2 regions of the Carboxydothermus pertinax genome follow, and region 2 is predicted to be linked to the other one. Evidence: riboswitches for the same ligand, from Rfam matches in the RefSeq annotation. Region 2 holds a riboswitch; the other holds the start of a gene.
The links. Region 2 has a riboswitch for glycine ahead of cpu_RS08845 (GrdX family protein). Riboswitches for the same ligand answer to the same signal wherever they lie in the genome.

Region 1: it holds a riboswitch for glycine, as region 2 does, so the genes downstream of both, gcvT (glycine cleavage system aminomethyltransferase GcvT) here and cpu_RS08845 (GrdX family protein) in region 2, are expected to answer to the same signal.

What each region holds. Positions count from the first base shown of each region.
Region 1 covers NZ_BDJK01000043.1:24,972-33,889, forward strand. Annotated here, with positions in the region: gene hemE (uroporphyrinogen decarboxylase) at 1-144, opposite strand, end outside; gene cpu_RS09585 (methylaspartate ammonia-lyase) at 360-1,622, shown strand; gene cpu_RS09590 (double-cubane-cluster-containing anaerobic reductase) at 1,857-3,122, shown strand; gene cpu_RS09595 (acyl-CoA dehydratase activase) at 3,122-3,856, shown strand; glycine riboswitch at 3,964-4,071, shown strand; glycine riboswitch at 4,075-4,137, shown strand; gene gcvT (glycine cleavage system aminomethyltransferase GcvT) at 4,227-5,309, shown strand; gene gcvH (glycine cleavage system protein GcvH) at 5,312-5,704, shown strand; gene gcvPA (aminomethyl-transferring glycine dehydrogenase subunit GcvPA) at 5,706-7,040, shown strand; gene gcvPB (aminomethyl-transferring glycine dehydrogenase subunit GcvPB) at 7,040-8,500, shown strand; gene lipS1 (LipS1 family lipoyl synthase) at 8,488-8,918, shown strand, end outside.
Region 2 covers NZ_BDJK01000036.1:9,787-18,704, forward strand. Annotated here, with positions in the region: gene cpu_RS08810 (Rossmann-like and DUF2520 domain-containing protein) at 1-249, opposite strand, end outside; gene folK (2-amino-4-hydroxy-6-hydroxymethyldihydropteridine diphosphokinase) at 462-947, opposite strand; gene folB (dihydroneopterin aldolase) at 949-1,308, opposite strand; gene folP (dihydropteroate synthase) at 1,320-2,501, opposite strand; gene cpu_RS08830 (HD domain-containing protein) at 2,515-2,997, opposite strand; gene cpu_RS08835 (formate--tetrahydrofolate ligase) at 3,066-4,736, opposite strand; gene cpu_RS08840 (thioesterase family protein) at 4,928-5,323, opposite strand; glycine riboswitch at 5,715-5,802, shown strand; glycine riboswitch at 5,803-5,893, shown strand; gene cpu_RS08845 (GrdX family protein) at 5,967-6,362, shown strand; gene trxB (thioredoxin-disulfide reductase) at 6,388-7,311, shown strand; gene cpu_RS08855 (thioredoxin family protein) at 7,325-7,654, shown strand; gene cpu_RS08860 (glycine/sarcosine/betaine reductase component B subunit) at 7,666-8,918, shown strand, end outside.

The DNA.
Region 1 (8,918 bases), on a different contig from region 2:
GGGGGTTTTGCACATTTCTAAAAAAGAGTATTTACTTCTAATTTCCATATATTCGGCCATGTAGCGGCCGGCCTGACGCATGAGCCAAACCGGGGTATAGGAAGTTTCTTCCCGGCGGCAAGCTTTTAAGAAAGTATTATTCATAGCTTTACTCCTTTCTCGGGACCGATTCGTAAACTAAACTAAAATAAATATTCAATACTAAACTAATATATATATTCAATATTATATCTTTTATTCCTTGTATAAGAAGAAATAAAAATCATTAATTTTTAAAAATCTTTAAAAGTAGCTTGCATTAAAAATTAAATATGGATAAAATTATACTGTATACAAAATACAGAAATGGGGTCGATGTCATGCTGATTAACGATGTACTTTTTGTCAAAGGCAGTTCTGGTTTTTATTTTGATGACCAAAAAGCAATTAAAAGCGGAGCCGTAGCTGATGGCTTTACTTATAAAGGCGAACCTTTAACCCCAGGTTTTTCCAGGATACGCCAGGGTGGCGAAGCGGTATCTATTATGCTTTTTTTAGAAAACGGAGAAATTGCGGTGGGAGACTGCGTTGCGGTGCAGTATTCCGGAGTAGACGGCCGGGATCCTGTGTTTTTAGCGGACAATTTTTTAAGAGTTTTGGAAGAGGAAATAAAGCCTAAGTTAGTTGGCTATAACCTCCTTAGCTTTAAAGAAGCGGCTTGGTATTTTGATAATCTTACCGATAAACAGGGAAAAAAATATCACACTGCCTTACGTTACGGGTTAACCCAGGCGTTGTTAGATGCGGTAGCAAAGATTAACCACTCTACCATGGCGGAGGTAATTGCTAAAGAATATGGCTTAAAGCTTTTATTAAATCCTGTACCGCTCTTTGCCCAATCGGGGGACGACCGCTATACCAATGCTGATAAAATGATATTAAAACGGGTGGATGTCTTACCCCATGGTTTATTTAATCACCCCTCGAAAATCGGTGCAGAAGGGAAAGATTTGACCGAATACGCCCTGTGGTTAAAACAGCGGGTAAAAGTCTTAGGGGATCCTGACTACCTGCCGATATTTCATTTTGACGTTTACGGTACCCTCGGAATTGTCTTTAGTGATAATTTAGACCAGGTAGCCGAATACTTAGCGAGATTGGAAGAAAGGGTTTATCCGCATCTTTTAAGAGTGGAGGGACCGGTGGATCTTGGCTCAAAGGAACGGCAAATTGAAGGGTTAAGGTATTTGCAAGAGAAGCTTTATTCCTTAGGTAGTAAAGTAGTTGTTGTAGCTGATGAATGGTGTAACAACCTTGCTGATATCAAAGAATTTGTGGATGCGCGGGCAGGTTTAATGGTCCAAATTAAATCCCCGGACTTAGGGGGGGTAAACGATATTATTGATGCGGTTTTATATGCCAAGGGAAATGGTATCGGTGCCTATTTGGGTGGCAGCTGCAACGAAACCGATATATCGGCTAAGGTTTCGGTTCACGTGGGCCTTGCTACAGGGCCGGATCAGCTCTTAGTAAAGCCTGGCATGGGTGTGGATGAAGGTTTAACTATCATGCGGAATGAAATGCTGAGGACTTTAGCGATTTTAAAGAAAAATAAATCTTTAATCCAGAAAAAAGTTGGTTAGCCGGAAGGAACGTCTTCCGGTTTTTTTATTCCATTTTGCAATACTTACGCGAAGTAAAAATAAAAAAATGGAATTTTACAAATAAAAACAATTAATATAAGATTAATTGTGAAAAAAATTATAAACTTTTGGGGAGGGGAGGGTCTGGTTGCCCCGGAGGACTTTAAATCCAATGGACAATTTTGGGGGTTTGGTTCGATTCCCACTTCCTCCCTTTAAAAAAGGAGGAGAGCTATGGACAATCGAGAACTGTGGAAGACTTTGAATGTTGATTTGGAGAAACACGATGAATTTTTGGCTCCGGTGCCGGGGGTTTATACCGAACTTTTTTTAAATCGACCCAATCGACCTAAAAAAATGGACTACTTTGATGCGGTAGTAGGGGATATTCATGGAATTAGAGTGCACGAGCTTTACAACTTAAAACATGCAGGTAAAAAAGTGTTTGCGACTTTTTGCGTTTATGTTCCGGAGGAAATTATTAATGCTACCGGCAGTGCTTGCATAGGCCTTTGCGCCGGTGCGCAGTATCCAATTCCGGCAGGGGAGACGGTCTTGCCCCGCAATCTTTGTCCGCTTATTAAATCAGCAATGGGCTTTAAAATTGAGAGAATTTGTCCATATTTCCAGGTGGCGGATTGTGTAGTAGGGGAAACTACTTGTGATGGCAAGAAAAAAGCCTGGGAGATTTTAAATGAATATATTCCAGTGCATGTGATGGAACTTCCCCAGAAAAAAGAAGCACGAGACCGAGAATTTTGGGAAGCTGAAATTAAAGATTTTGTGCGATTTGTGGAAGAAACGACTGGAGTTAAATTAAATGCCGAAAACTTAAGAGAAGGAATTGAAAAAATAAACAAAAAACGACAAGCCTTAAAAAGGCTTTCGGATTTAAGAAAACATAACCCTGCTCCTATCCATGGCTTGGATGTCCTTTTAATTAATCAATTGGCCTTTTTTGATGACCCTGAACGATTTGCTTCCAAGGTAAACGAACTCTGTGACGAATTAGAAGAAAGGGTTGCCCGGGGGGAAGGGGTAGCTCCCAAAGATGCCCCGAGAATCTTAATTACCGGTACCCCTCAGCCCATACCCCACTGGAAAATCCATGCCTTAATTGAAGGAGCCGGCGGAGTGGTAGTGGGAGAGGAAACTTGTACCGGGGAAAGGTATTTTAAGGATTTAGTAGAACCAGCCGATGACATGGACGGAATGTTAAAAAATATTGCAGCAAGATCTTTAAAGGTAAATTGTGCTTGCTTTACCCCCAACCCTGGCCGTATAGAGGACCTTTTAGGGCTGGCTAATAAATTACAAGTAGACGGGGTAATTCACTATTCTTTGCAGTTTTGTCAACCCTATGGAGTGGAAAGTTACTTCGTTAGCAGGGAGCTGGAGAATCGCAACATTCCGGTATTAAAGTTAGAAAGCGACTTTTCCGATGAAGACCAGGGGCAGTTAAAAACCCGGATTGAAGCCTTTTTGGAGATGATAAAATAGTGTTTGCAGGATTAGATTTAGGTTCTACCAATACGAAATTAGTAATTATAAGAGAGGATGGAAGCCTTCTTTTTAAGATTATTCCCACTAAATTTGAACCGGTGAAAGCCGGAGAGGCTATCTTAAGAGAGACAGGAGAGGATATTCAACGATTGGTAGTTACCGGTTACGGTCGGGTGGCTTTTAACCGGGGAAAAGTTGTAACGGAAATAACCTGTCAGGCCAAGGGCTGCCATGAATTATTTCCCGAGGTTGAATTTATCTTAGATTTAGGCGGTCAGGATGCTAAAATAATTAAAAAGGATGGTCAAGGAAGGGTAGTTAATTTTTTAATGAATGATAAATGTGCTGCTGGAACGGGCAGATTTTTAGAAGTAATTTTAGCGGCAATTGGGGATGAATTCCAGGATGAGGTTTTGGTTAATGAAGTTAAGGCAGTTCCTATAAATTCCATGTGCACTGTCTTTGCCGAATCTGAAGTTATCTCGTTGCTTGCCCGTGGAACTCCTAAAAGAGAAGTAGTAGCGGGGTTATTTAAAACAGTAGCCAAAAGGCTTGCCAAATTTGTCGCAAGCCTTGGCCAACCCCGAAAATTAATATTTACCGGTGGTGGGGCGAACTACAAAGCCCTAAGATTTTTTTTACAAAGAGAACTGGGAATTGAGGTGGTTGTGCCACCAGAACCGTCGGTGACCGCTGCTTTAGGGGCTGCTTTAATTGCTAAAGAAGCCTGAGGGTAACCTTCCAGGCTTTCTATAAATTAAAATTTTCACAAATATAAAAATTGTTGAATTAATGCGAAATTTATCATAAAATGTATACAGAAAACTAAATACGGCGGATGAAGGCAGCAGGAGAGACCCGGACTCGGGCGCCGAAGGAGTAAGCCTTTAAAGTTTTGCTTGGCTTTAAAGGTGAAACTCTCAGGCAAAAGGACTGTTGCTGGACGAAGCTCTGGAGAGTCCCAGGACTGGGCACCCACGGGGAGAATAATCTCTCAGGTCAAAGGACAGAGGCTAAAGCGTTTAGGTTTTAGCTATCTGTCTTTTTATTTTTTGGATTAAAAAACAAAAGCTGCAAAAACTAAGAAAAAAGGGTGATGGGATGGAAAGTTTAAAAAGAACTCCGCTTTTTGAAGAGCACTTAAAGCTTGGGGCCAAAATGGTACCCTTTGGTGGCTGGGAAATGCCGGTTCAGTATACCGGTATCTTGGAAGAACATATGGCTGTTCGTACCGATGTGGGGATGTTTGATGTGTCCCATATGGGAGAAATTGAAATTTTGGGTAGCAGGGCTGAAGAATTTGTAAACTACTTGATTACCAATGATGCTTCCCGCTTAAATCCTGGTGAGGTAATTTATACTACCATGTGTTATCCAAACGGCGGGACGGTTGATGATTTATTGGCCTATAAGTATTCCAACGACCATTACTTATTGGTAGTGAATGCTTCCAACAAAGATAAGGATTTTGCCTATATTATAGAACATAAGTGGGAAGATGTAACGGTAACCGACTTATCGGACCAAACGGCGGAAATTGCTCTCCAGGGTCCCCGGGCTCAGGAGGTCTTGCAAAAACTAACTTCTTTTGACTTAAACCGGATTAAATATTTTGGTTTTGTGGAAATAGAGGTAGCGGGTATTCCCTGCTTGGTAAGCCGCACCGGCTATACCGGCGAAGATGGCTTTGAAATTTATTTTACCCCCATTCACGCGGCAAAAATTTGGAATGAACTATTAAGTCTTGGGGTAAAACCAGCAGGGCTTGGTGCCCGGGATACTTTAAGGTTTGAAGCCTGCCTTCCGTTATACGGCCATGAACTTTCAGCCGAGATTACGCCTCTTGAGGCGGGACTTGGTTGGGCCGTTAAGTTTACCAAGGAAGATTTTCTGGGAAAAGAAGCTTTACTTGCCCAAAAAAATGCAGGGCTTAAAAGAAAAATTGTTGGTTTGGAAATGATTGGAGCAGGAATTCCGCGCCAGGGCTACGAAATAGTATTTAACCAAAGGGGAGTAGGTTTTGTTACCTCCGGTACCTTTGCGCCGTATTTTAAGAAAAACCTGGCTTTAGCCATGGTTGATATCGACGCGGCGGAAATTGGTACCGAGTTGGAAGTAATCATTCGGGGGAAGGGCGTTCGTGCCCGGGTAGTTCCAAAACCATTTTACAAAAGGGGGAAATAAGCATGAGTAATGTGCCTAAGGATTTAAAGTACAGCCGTGAGCATGAGTGGATTAAGGTAGACGGCAATATTGGTATTGTAGGGATTACTGATTTTGCCCAAAAATCACTGGGAGACATCGTATTTATTGAGCTTCCTGGAGTGGGTGATGAAATTACCGCTGGGGACACCTTTGGGGTGGTAGAGTCGGTAAAAGCTGCTTCCGACTTATATGCTCCGGTCTCCGGAAAAGTACTGGAAGTAAATGAGGAAGTTATTGATTCACCTCAATTGGTAAATGAAGACCCCTATGGTAAGGGGTGGATGATTAAAGTTGAAATTTCCAATGAAGCGGAATTGGAAGAACTACTCTCCCCCGAAGATTACGAAAAACTTTTAGAAGAGGAAGGCGAATAATTTGAAGTATACTCCCCATACCCCGGACGAAGTCCGGGAAATGTTAAGTAGCCTTGGCTTAAATACCATTGATGATTTGTTTGCTGATATCCCGGAAGAGGTTAAACTTAAAAGGCCCTTAAATCTTCCTTCCGGGATGTCAGAACTTGAAGTTAAAAAGCACTTAGCAAAGCTAGCATCACAAAACGGTTCTGCGGATAAATATCTAACCTTCTTGGGTGCAGGAGTATACGACCATTATGTACCTTCGGTGGTAAATCACATCTTACTTCGCTCGGAGTTTTATACAGCCTATACTCCCTATCAGGCAGAAATGAGCCAGGGGGTATTACAGTCCATTTTTGAGTACCAAACCATGATTTGCGAACTAACCGGGCTTGATATCACCAATGCGTCGATGTACGATGGCGGATCAGCTTTGGCTGAAGCTGCTCTGATGGCAGTAAATCAAACCCGGCGGGATAAAATTTTAGTTTTAGCTACTATCCATCCCGAATACCGGAGTGTAGTTAAAACCTACACTTGGGGGCCGGGGATTACCGTAGTAGAAGCGCCCCGGAAAAATGGCACTGTGGATTTAGAAAAACTTGAAGAGCTTATTGACGATAAAACCGCTGCGGTTTTGGTACAACAGCCAAACTTCTTTGGCCAATTAGAACCAGTGGAGGAAATAAGTCGTTTAATCCATGCTAAAAAAGGCCTGCTGGTAGCAGCAGTAGACCCCATTTCCCTGGGGATTTTAAAACCGCCGGCGGAATACGGGGCAGACATTGCGGTGGGTGATGGGCAGGCTTTAGGTAATGGTCTTGCCTTTGGGGGGCCGCACCTTGGCTTTTTTGCCGCCCGGAAGGATTTAGCCCGCCGGATGCCTGGACGGTTGGTAGGTTTAACTACTGATCGCCAGGGCAACCGTGGCTTTGTTTTAACGCTGCAGGCCAGAGAACAGCACATCCGCCGGGAAAAGGCAACTTCCAATATTTGCAGTAACCAGGCGTTAAATGCTTTGGCAGCGACCGTTTATCTGGCAACGGTGGGAAAAAAGGGGTTAAAAGAAATTGCCCTGCAAAGCTTACAAAAAGCCCATTATGCTTTTGAACGTTTAATTGGCGAAGGCTATGAACCTTTATTTACCGGGCCATTCTTTAAAGAGTTTGTGGTAAAAGTTAAAAATGAAGAGGAAATTACCCAAAAACTTTTAAAACACCATATTTTGGCGGGGCCGGGTATAAGCCGTTTTTACCCGGAATTAGCACCAGCTTTAATGATTGCGGTTACTGAAAAACGCACCCGGGAAGAAATCGATACATTGGTAGAAGTAATGGGAGGTGACCGGTAATGGGAAGCTATCCTTTGATTTTTGAATTGTCGAAAGAAGGAAGAACCGGTTTTGAGCTTCCAGAGTTAGATGTTCCAGCAAAAGATGTTACCAAACTTTTACCGGAAGGAATGTTTAGAGAGACCGAACCGGACCTCCCGGAAGTTGCGGAAGTGGATGTTGTCCGTCATTATGTGGGCTTATCCCGGCGGAATTTTGGCGTGGATAACGGTTTTTACCCCCTGGGAAGCTGTACCATGAAGTATAACCCCAAGATAAATGAAGATACTTCAAGGCTTGCCGGCTTTGCGGAACTTCATCCCTATGTTCCGGAAGAGTTGGCCCAGGGAGCTTTAGAGTTATTATATGATACCGAACAATACTTAAAAGAAATCACTGGTATGGATCGGTTTACCTTGCAGCCGGCAGCCGGCGCCCATGGGGAATTTACCGGGATTATGATTATAAAAGCTTACCTGGCGAAAAGAGGGGAAAAACGGACAAAAGTAATAGTTCCGGACTCAGCCCACGGTACTAACCCGGCAACGGCTGCCATGTGCGGCTTTGATGTGATTTCTATTAAATCCAATGACCGGGGGTTGGTGGATCCCGAAGAGCTGGCGAAAGTTTTGGATAAAGACGTTGCCGCTTTAATGCTCACTAACCCTAATACTTTAGGGTTGTTTGAAGAAGAAATTGTCAAAATTGCTAAAATGGTGCATGATGTAGGAGGCCTCTTGTATTACGATGGCGCAAACTTAAACGCTATCTTGGGGGTTACCCGGCCCGGAGACATGGGTTTTGACGTAATGCACATTAACCTCCATAAAACTTTCTCCACTCCGCACGGCGGCGGTGGGCCTGGATCCGGACCGGTAGGGGTAAAAGCCCATTTAGCGGAGTTTTTGCCGGTTCCGGTGGTGGAGAAAGAAGGGGATAGGTACTACTTTAATTACAACCTGCCCAATTCTATTGGCAAAGTAAGAACCTTCTACGGCAATTTCCTGGTAGTGGTTAAAGCTTATACTTACTTAAAAGCTTTAGGTGGCGAAGGCCTTGTCGATGTCAGCCAAAAAGCTGTTTTAAACGCCAACTATTTAAGAGAAAAGCTTAAAAAATATTTTTATCTGCCCTATGACCGGCTCTGCAAGCACGAGTTTGTCCTGTCCGGTAAGTGGCAAAAGGAAAAAGGGGTTCGTACCTTGGACATCGCCAAACGGCTTTTAGACTATGGTGTTCATCCACCAACTATTTACTTCCCGCTTATTGTGGACGAAGCGCTGATGATTGAGCCTACAGAAACGGAATCCAAGGAAACTTTAGACCGGTTTATTGAGGTAATGGTTGCCATAAGTCGGGAAGTAGAGGAAAATCCAGAACTTCTCCATGAAGCTCCCCACGTCACTCCTGTGGGCCGTTTGGATGAGGTGGGGGCAGCACGAAATCCAATTTTGAGGTGGAGTAAAGATTGGCAAAAATAACTTTTGTTTATCCTCATAAAACCAAACCGGTTACGGTTACCGGCCCCCACTGCGCTTTAAACTGCGCCCACTGTGGGGGTCATTATTTAAAAAGTATGCTTCCTGTAGAAAAAATACCGAATTTAAAAAAGGTTAAAAGTCTTTTAATAAGTGGTGGTTGCACTAAAGACGGTAAAGTTCCGTGGTTAAAACATGCGGAATTTTTAGCCGACCAAAAAGGAAACTTAAAATACAATTTTCATGTGGGATTAATCGATGACGACCGGGAAATTGACCTATTGGCCCAAATAGCAGATACGGTGTCCTTTGATTTTGTTGTAGATGACGAAACGATCGCTAAAGTTTATCACTTAAATAAAACCGGGGAAGATTATTTAAACACTTACCGGAAATTAAAGGCGAAAGTTCCGGTGCTACC
Region 2 (8,918 bases):
TAATTTTGCTATTTCGCGGATAACTTTAGCAATTTCTCGGTCAGTAGTAGTTATAAAAATGAGTTCAGACTCCGCTACCAAACTTTCTAAATCCCGATAGACAAAACTGTTTAATTTATAAGCTAATTTTTCAGCGGAAGATAAAGTTTTACTGTAAACCCCACTAATATTAAAACCTTTTTCTCGGAGTAATAACCCTAATGCCCCACCAACCCTGCCTGCACCGATTATCCCAATAGAATTAATCATAAAACCCCCCTCTTTGTGGGTATAGGATAAAAAAAGCCTTCCGAACGGAAGGCTTTTTGTCTCTACTCCCGTCTCGGTCCTCTGGATCCAAGCGGTGGTATTTAATTACTTCAAAGTTAATGTAGGACCCATACCGGTGCCCTCAACGTTATCATAGCAGGTGTAAATCGAGTTTACAATAAGAATTGTGTGGAACATATAAAATAATTTTTTCACAAATTTTTGAATTTTCTAATTCCCTGTTCCTTTTTAAGCCTGGCTGCCGCTTCCCGTAAAGACATCCCCTTTATCTCCCCATCGGGCCACAACTCCAGTAGCGGCAGCACCACAAAGGCCCTCTCGGTAAGACGCGGGTGAGGTAAGGTAAGTTTTTCCCCCTGCCGTTCTTCCCCCTCATACCACAAAAGGTCTAAGTCAATTACCCGCGGGCCGTAGCGGATATGCCTTACCCTTCCCATTTTGGCTTCAATTTGCAGCAATGCCTCTAAAAGTTCCTCGGGGGCAAGCTCTGTCTCTAAAGCTACCGCTGTATTTAAAAACCAGTCCTGCTCTTTATATCCCCAGGGCTCCGTTTCATAAACTCCTGCAGTCTTAATTACTTTAGTAGCTGGTAAACTATTTAGCTCCTCTATAGCTCTTTTGATATTTTCCAGTTTATTACCAAGGTTAGTTCCAACTCCAATATAGGCTAAAGACATATTAACGGCTCCTTTTTATTTCTATATAAACATCACTAAAGCTTTGCGGTAAAGGCGCTCCAGGCTTATGAACAGTAACTTTTACCTCTAAGACCCGGGGAAAATCCGCCAAAATCCTCTGGGCAATTTTTTCAGCTAAAGCTTCAATTAAATTAAAACGGTTATTAACCACTACATCCTCCACTGCCTCTAAAACCTCTTTATAACTTACCGTTTGGGTTAAATCATCCCTTTTTCCCGCAGCCTCTAGCGAAAGGCCTAGTTCTAAATCCAAAATAAACTTCTGCCCCAGCACTTTTTCTTCGGGTAAAACTCCGTGGTAGGCGTAAAAAACTGCACCTTTAATAACAATTTTATCCATCAAAAATCCTCCTACCGCACCATCGCATCAGTCATTTTTGCCACCCGCACCATTTCTTTAACGTCATGAACCCGGATAATATCTACTCCTTTGGCAATACCTAAAGTAACAGTGGCAGCAGTACCTTCTACCCGTTCATTTACCGGTAAGTCCAAGGTTTTTCCAATTAATGATTTCCTGGAAGTTCCAAGAAGAATTGGCTGCCCCAAGCTCTTTAATTCATTTAAACGTTTCATTAAAATTAAGTTGTGCTCTAAACTCTTCCCAAACCCAATCCCGGGATCAATTATTATTTTTTCCCGTGGAATACCGGCCCTAAGACCTATTTTTATACTTTCCTTTAAAAAGCTAATAACTTCTGCTATCAAGTCTTCATACACCGCTTCGGTTTTGTTATGCATCACCACCACCGGTGCCTCATAGCGGGCAGCAACTTCGGCCATTTTGGGATCTTTCTGAAGTCCCCAAACATCATTAATAATATGAGCTCCCGCTTCTAAAACTTTTTCCGCTACAATAGCTTTATAAGTATCCACTGAAATCGGAACTTCAATTTCCCGTACCAGGGCTTCCACTACCGGCAATACCCGGCGGATCTCTTCCTCCGCTGGAACATACTCCGCTCCCGGCCGGGTTGACTCGCCTCCTACATCAATAATATCAGCCCCTTCGGCTACCATTTGCCTGGCATGATTTAACGCCGCTTCAATATCATAGTAGCGCCCACCATCGGAAAAAGAATCGGGGGTAACATTTAAAATTCCCATAATTATAGTTCTTTTTCCAAGGGTAATTTTTTTTCCCCTACAGTCCAGCTCATATTTAGGCAGGCCATTTAAATTGTGTAAAAGTTCCTCAATTTCTTCCGCTAAAGCTTTAAGTCCGAAAGGTTGCATTTTAAGTTTGGGAATAACCTGGCGCCAGACTTTTTCGGTAGCAAAGCATAAAACGTCAGTGGTAGGCACAGTTAAATCTAAAGACCCCCAGGAAGTAGCACAATCCCCCCCTTTGGCTAAAAGTTCTTGTTTTAAAATATTGGCAGCTTTAGTTGCTAAGTTTTTTATTTTAATCGCTCGTAGCACCCCTTTAGGAGCCATCAAATTTTGACCGGGCAAAGTACTGCCAATTTTGGCGATCTCTTTTTTTGCCTCCTCAATATTAGAAAACTCCATGGACCATAAAATATTTTCCATAATAAAACCTCCGTTAATAAAACATCTTTTGGTGAAGTAAGAGCATCTCTTCTCCCTTATGACATTTAGATAAAACTTTACAGCTAAGGCAGGGCCGGGAAAGCTTGTCAGCAAGATATAAGAGCTTAGCAAACCCAGTTGAGTTGCTATTCCGATGGCCAGCTATAGCACCGGTTATTAAGTAAATCTCATCGTCGGTAAATAGTTCTTTTGTCATTAGAATTCTTCGAGCAATCTCCACTCCAATTTTAGCATGATCTAATCCTTTTTGATACTCCTCAACCCTTCCTAGATCATGAAGAAACGCGGTGATATAAACTAATTCTTGAAGTAACTCAAGGTTATTTTCGTAGTTTAATATATGTAAAATTCGGGCCACGTCTAAAAAGTGTTGAACATCATGGCGGCAAAACTCCCTTTCCTTTTCTAAATCAGCAATTATATTAATGCGCCTTACTACTTCTTCATCCCTAACAATCCGCCAAAATCTATCCATGCTCTCCCCAAACTTTCCGTTTATATAGGAAAAAGGGGGATTGCTCCCCCTTTAATTTTAAATTACGTTTAGAATAACCCAGTGATTTTACCATTAGCATCAATGTCAATAACTTCCGCTGCTGGCCGCTTAGGAAGCCCGGGCATGGTCATAATGTCCCCGGTAATCGCTACAATGAAACCAGCCCCCACCGATGCCCGAAGCTCCCGGACGGTGATAGTAAAGCCGGTAGGTCTTCCAAGCTTAGTCGGGTCATCGGATAAGGAGTACTGGGTCTTGGCCATAATCACCGGCATATTGCCAAAGCCCATTTCCTCAAATTTAGCCAGGGTTTTTTCAGCTTCTGCAGTGAAGTTTACCCCATCAGCGCCGTAAATTTCCCGGGCAATGGTTTCTATCTTTTGCTTAATTGACATTTCTAAGTCATAGAGGAAGCGGAAGTTCGCCGGCTTTTCTTCAATTACTTTAAGAACTTTTTGGGCTAGTTCAATACCACCTTCACCACCCTTAGCCCATACTTCCGAGAGAGCAAACTCCGCCCCCGAAGCTTCAATAAGCTCTTTAAGTTTGTTAAGCTCAGCATCGGTATCAGTGGGGAAGCGGTTAATTGCTACTACTGCAGGTAACCCAAACTTGCCAATATTTTCTATATGCTTTTCAAGGTTAGCAAAACCCCTTTCTAAAGCTTCCAAGTTTTCTTTATTGAGTTCTACTTTCGGTACTCCTCCGTTATATTTAAGCGCCCGCACCGTTGCCACAATAACTACCGCTGAAGGCTTAAAGCCGGCAAACCGGCAAACAACGTTGAAGAACTTTTCAGCGCCAAGGTCAGCACCAAAGCCTGCCTCGGTTACAAGGTAATCAGCAAGTTTTAAGGCAATCTTATCTGCCTGGATGGAGTTGGTGCCATGGGCAATGTTGGCAAAGGGCCCACCGTGCACAAAAGCTGGGGTATGTTCTAAAGTCTGAACTAAGTTTGGTTTAATGGCATCTTTCATTAATACGGTCATAGCTCCAGCAGCTTTCAAGTCCCGGACATATACCGGCTTCTGGTCGTATGTATAACCAATTAAAATTCTATTAAACCTTTCTTTTAAGTCCATGAGGTCGGAGGCAAGGCAAAGGATCGCCATAATTTCTGACGCCACAGTAATGTCAAAGCCTGTCTCCCGGGGTACTCCTTGAGCCGGTCCGCCAAGGCCGATAACTACTTTTCTTAACGCCCGGTCGTTTAAGTCCACCACTCTCCGCCAGACCACCCGTCTCGGGTCAATGCCCAACTCGTTTCCCTGGTGGATGTGATTATCGATCATTGCCGCTAAAAGGTTATGAGCAGTAGTGATCGCGTGCAGGTCTCCAGTAAAGTGGAGGTTAATGTCTTCCATTGGCACTACCTGGGCATAACCACCCCCAGCAGCACCACCCTTTACCCCAAAGCTAGGACCTAAAGAAGGTTCCCGTAAAGCAATAATAGTTTTCTTTCCTAAGCGGTTTAAAGCATCACCTAAACCCACAGTGGTTGTGGTCTTTCCTTCTCCAGCAGGGGTAGGATTTATAGCAGTGACCAGTATTAATTTACCATCTGGGCGGTCTTTAATCTTATCCCAAACATGCGCTGCAATTTTGGCTTTGTACTTCCCATACATCTCAATGTCATCTTCGGTAAGCCCCAGCTTTTCAGCAATCTTAACTATGGGCTCAAGTTTTGCCTCCTGGGCGATTTCGATATCGCTCTTCATTTCCTTTCCCTTCCTTTCTAGTTTTTTATTATTAATTATTATTAAAAAAGCCTTTGCTAACTACTTTGGACATCAATTATTAATATATTCGATTAATATACCAAAATTCCTTCTTAAATTTTTAAATTTTTGAAATATTTCTATAGATATTGTAATAACTTTCATTAACTTTATTTTTCTTCCAAGTTCGTTTATTTTTCTTTTGAATTTAGTTTCCCCAAAAATTTTTCAATATTTACGCATACTCTCTCGTGCCGTCCTTCCCCAATTTTCCCCTGCTCATCAAAAGCCTCAACTAAAAAAGTAAGTCGGCGTCCGTCTATAGCAACCAATCTGGCCACAGCTTCTACTTTAGCCCCCAGGGGAGTTGCTTTTAAATGGCTTACTTCCACTTTTGTTCCCACGGTAGTTTCCCCGGGATTTAAAAAATCTTCCACCGCCTTTACCGAAGCTTCTTCCATTAAAGCTATCATCATTGGCGTGGCAAACACCTCTAAACTTCCGCTTTTTACCGATAAAGCGGTGTTTTCAGGCCTAACTGTAGTGCTTGCTCGCCCTTCCAAGCCAACTTTAAGTTCTCCCGCCATCCTAACCCTCCTTTAAACGATTAAAAGCTTTTTTGTCTTTAAAAATTAATTCGGTACCGATTAGCATTTTCCTTTAATTATTTTTCAAATCCTTAAGAGAAAATTTGTTAACTTTAGGTAAATCAGATTGCATATTTTATTTGTACATAAAGGAACTTTTTGCACTTTTTATCACATTTTAAAAAGTCATTAACAGCTTTTTTTCGCCATTTTCTTAATATTCACAAGATAAAAACTTCGAATTTTGTCGAAAAAAATATTTTTTAGAAAAGGACTTGTGTAATTTATCACGAATATATTATAATAGCAATTGAAAAGTTAAGAAAACTTTTCTTTCTCCCCCTGTATAATTTTTTCTCCATCCCCCCAAATTAATAGTGAAATTTCCTGAATGATGGTGGCGGGAGAGACCCCTTTATAGGGGCGCCGAAGGAGCAAGGGAAACCGAAACTCTCAGGCAAAAGGACCGCAACCGGACGGGACTCTGGAGAGTCCGCAGTTGGCGGCACCAAAGGAGTAACCCGGGATTTCCCCGGGAATCTCTCAGGTCTTAGGGACAGAGGTCGGTAATAAAATTGGCCTCTGTCCTTTTCTTTTTAGTACCGCAGGAGCATATTAAGTCATTTCCTTGGAGGAAATCGAAATGATCGTGATTACAAACAACCCAAAAGTAAAAGAATATATACAAAAGTACCAGCTTAATAAAAGATTTTCCCTTTTATGGGTAGATGGCTTTACCGAGGACGTCCTGGAAAAAGTTCGCGACCTCTGTCATTTCGGCCATAAACTTTTAACCCATCCTTTAACAGGAAGTATTAAACCCAACCAAACCCCTTATAAAACTGTAGTTGTAGATCACCTAGAGCAAGAGATAGATTTTAACTCCATCTTAATAGCTGAAAACAGTTATTTTAAAACACTAGAACTTTTAACCAAACGCCCTCGCCCTAAGGAGACAGAGCTATTTTTAGATGACTTTGCTGTCATAGACCTGGACTTTTTTAAAAGTTTTTTGACCAGCCTGGGTCTTATTATATAAAGCTTTAAAAGAAGGAGGAGTGTCCATGGAAAGATATGACGTGATTATCATCGGGGCAGGTCCAGCAGGATTGTCTGCTGCTCTCTACAGCGCCCGGAGTAAGCTTTCCACCCTTTATATCGAAAAGCTTTCTACCGGCGGTCAAGCTGCCACTACCGATGAGATTGAAAATTACCCCGGTTTTGCCCGCGGCATTCCAGGACCAGACTTAACCCAGCAAATGGAACAGCAAGCTCAAAGATTTGGCGCCAAAAAACTTAATGCAGAAGTCAAGGCCATAGAACTTCAAGGAGATGACCGGATTGTCAAAACCACTAAAGGCGATTTAATTGCGAAAGTTGTTATTATCGCTTCCGGTGCCGCACCTAAACTTCTCGGTTGTCCGGGTGAGTTAGAATTTAGAGCTCGCGGGGTCTCCTACTGTGCCACCTGTGACGCTGCCTTTTACGAAGGCGCTAACGTCATGGTCGTAGGCGGCGGCGACTCAGCAGTAGAAGAAGCCTGCTACCTCACCAAGTTTGCTGAAAAAGTAACTCTCGTCCATCGCCGCGATACCTTGAGAGCCACCAAAGTTCTCCAGGAAAGGGCTTTTGCTAACGAAAAACTGGAAATTCTCTGGAATACCGTAGTTGAAGAAATTATTGGTACCGATGTAGTTGAAAAAGTCCGCCTTAAAAATGTCGTCACCGGCGAAGTTTTTGAAAAAGAAATTGACGGCATTTTTATCTATGTCGGCCTTGAACCCAACACCGAATTTGTCAAAAGCTTAGTAACCTTAGACGAACGCGGGTATATTATTACCGATGAAAATATGCGCACTAATATCCCGGGAGTCTATGCTGCCGGAGATGTCCGGCAAAAACTTTTACGGCAGGTGGTTACTGCGGCTGCTGACGGGGCCATTGCCGCCTATCATGCGGAAAAATATCTTGAAGAATGCATCAAGTAAAGGAGGTGATTATATGGCAGGCAACTTAATTGAAGTAAACAAAGACAATTTTGAAGAGGAGGTTTTAAAAAGCGAGCTTCCGGTCCTGGTGGACTTCTGGGGCCCCCGGTGTGTACCCTGCATGGGCTTAATGCCAGTAGTCGAAGAATTGGCTGAAATCTATGCGGGCAAAATGAAGTTTACCAAATTAAACACTGCCGAAAACCGGAGGCTGGCTATTCAGCTCAAAGTTATGAGCCTTCCTACCTTCCAGTTTTACAAAAACGGAGAGCTTGTAGATCAACTACAGGGCAACTTTGGCCGCGCAGAAATTGAAGAAAAAATTCGTGCCATTATCGGCTAAGGAGGGATAAAATGCGGCTTACCCTTGGCAAGATTCAAATTAAAGGGGTTGAGTTTGGCCCTAATACAAAAGTTGAAAACGGAATTTTATATGTTAACAAAGATGAGCTCACCGCCCTTTTAAAAGAAGATAACCAAATTAGCTCGGTCGAACTGTTTTTAGCCCGCCCGGGAGAATCGGTCAGGATTGTACCGGTAAAAGATGTAATCGAGCCCCGGGTTAAAGTAGAAGGCCCTGGCAATATCTTTCCCGGCTTTTTAGGGAAAATAGAGATGGTGGGTAGCGGCCGGACCCATGTTTTAAAAGGCGCGGCAGTAATTACCACTGGTAAAATTGTAGGTTTCCAGGAAGGTATTATCGATATGACCGGTCCTGGAGCGAAATACACTCCTTTTTCGAAAACTTATAACATCGTTGTTAAAGTCGAACCGGTGGAAGGACTGTCCCAGCACGAACATGAAAGGGTTGTCCGGTTAGCAGGTTTTAAAGCTGCCGCGTACCTGGGTGAAGCCGGTAGAAATGTAGCTCCCGATGAAGAAGTCACCTATGAAGTAGCCCCCTTACTCGAAGCCGCAAATAAATACCCGGGTCTACCGAAAGTAGCTTATGTCTACATGCTCCAAACCCAGGGGCTTTTACACGACACATATGTTTATGGTGTTGATGCTAAAAGGATTCTCCCTACTCTTATCTCCCCCACCGAAGTTTTCGACGGAGCAATTGTCAGCGGTAACTGTGTTTCCGCCTGTGACAAAAACACTACTTACGTGCACATGAATAACCCTGTAATTGAAGAATTATTTGCCCGCCACGGCAAAGATATAAACTTTGTGGGCGTCATCATTACCAACGAAAACGTTACCTTAACCGATAAAGAGCGTTCCTCCAGCTACACCGCTAAGCTTGCTGAAATGCTCGGCATTGATGCGGCAATTATCTCCGAAGAAGGCTTTGGTAACCCTGACGCTGACCTGGTAATGAACTGCCGAAAATTAGAACAAAAAGGCATTAAAACGGTCCTTATCACCGACGAATACGCCGGTAGAGACGGCAGCTCCCAATCGCTGGCCGATATCACTCCCGAAGCCAATGCCGTGGTTACCGCCGGTAACGCTAACGAAACCATTGTTCTGCCCAAGCTGGATACCGTAATCGGTCATGTGGAAGTTGTTGATGTCATTGCCGGAGGCTTTGCCGGTTCCTTACGGTCCGACGGCAGCATCGAAGTGGAAATTCAGGCAATCACCGGCGCCACCTCAGAAGT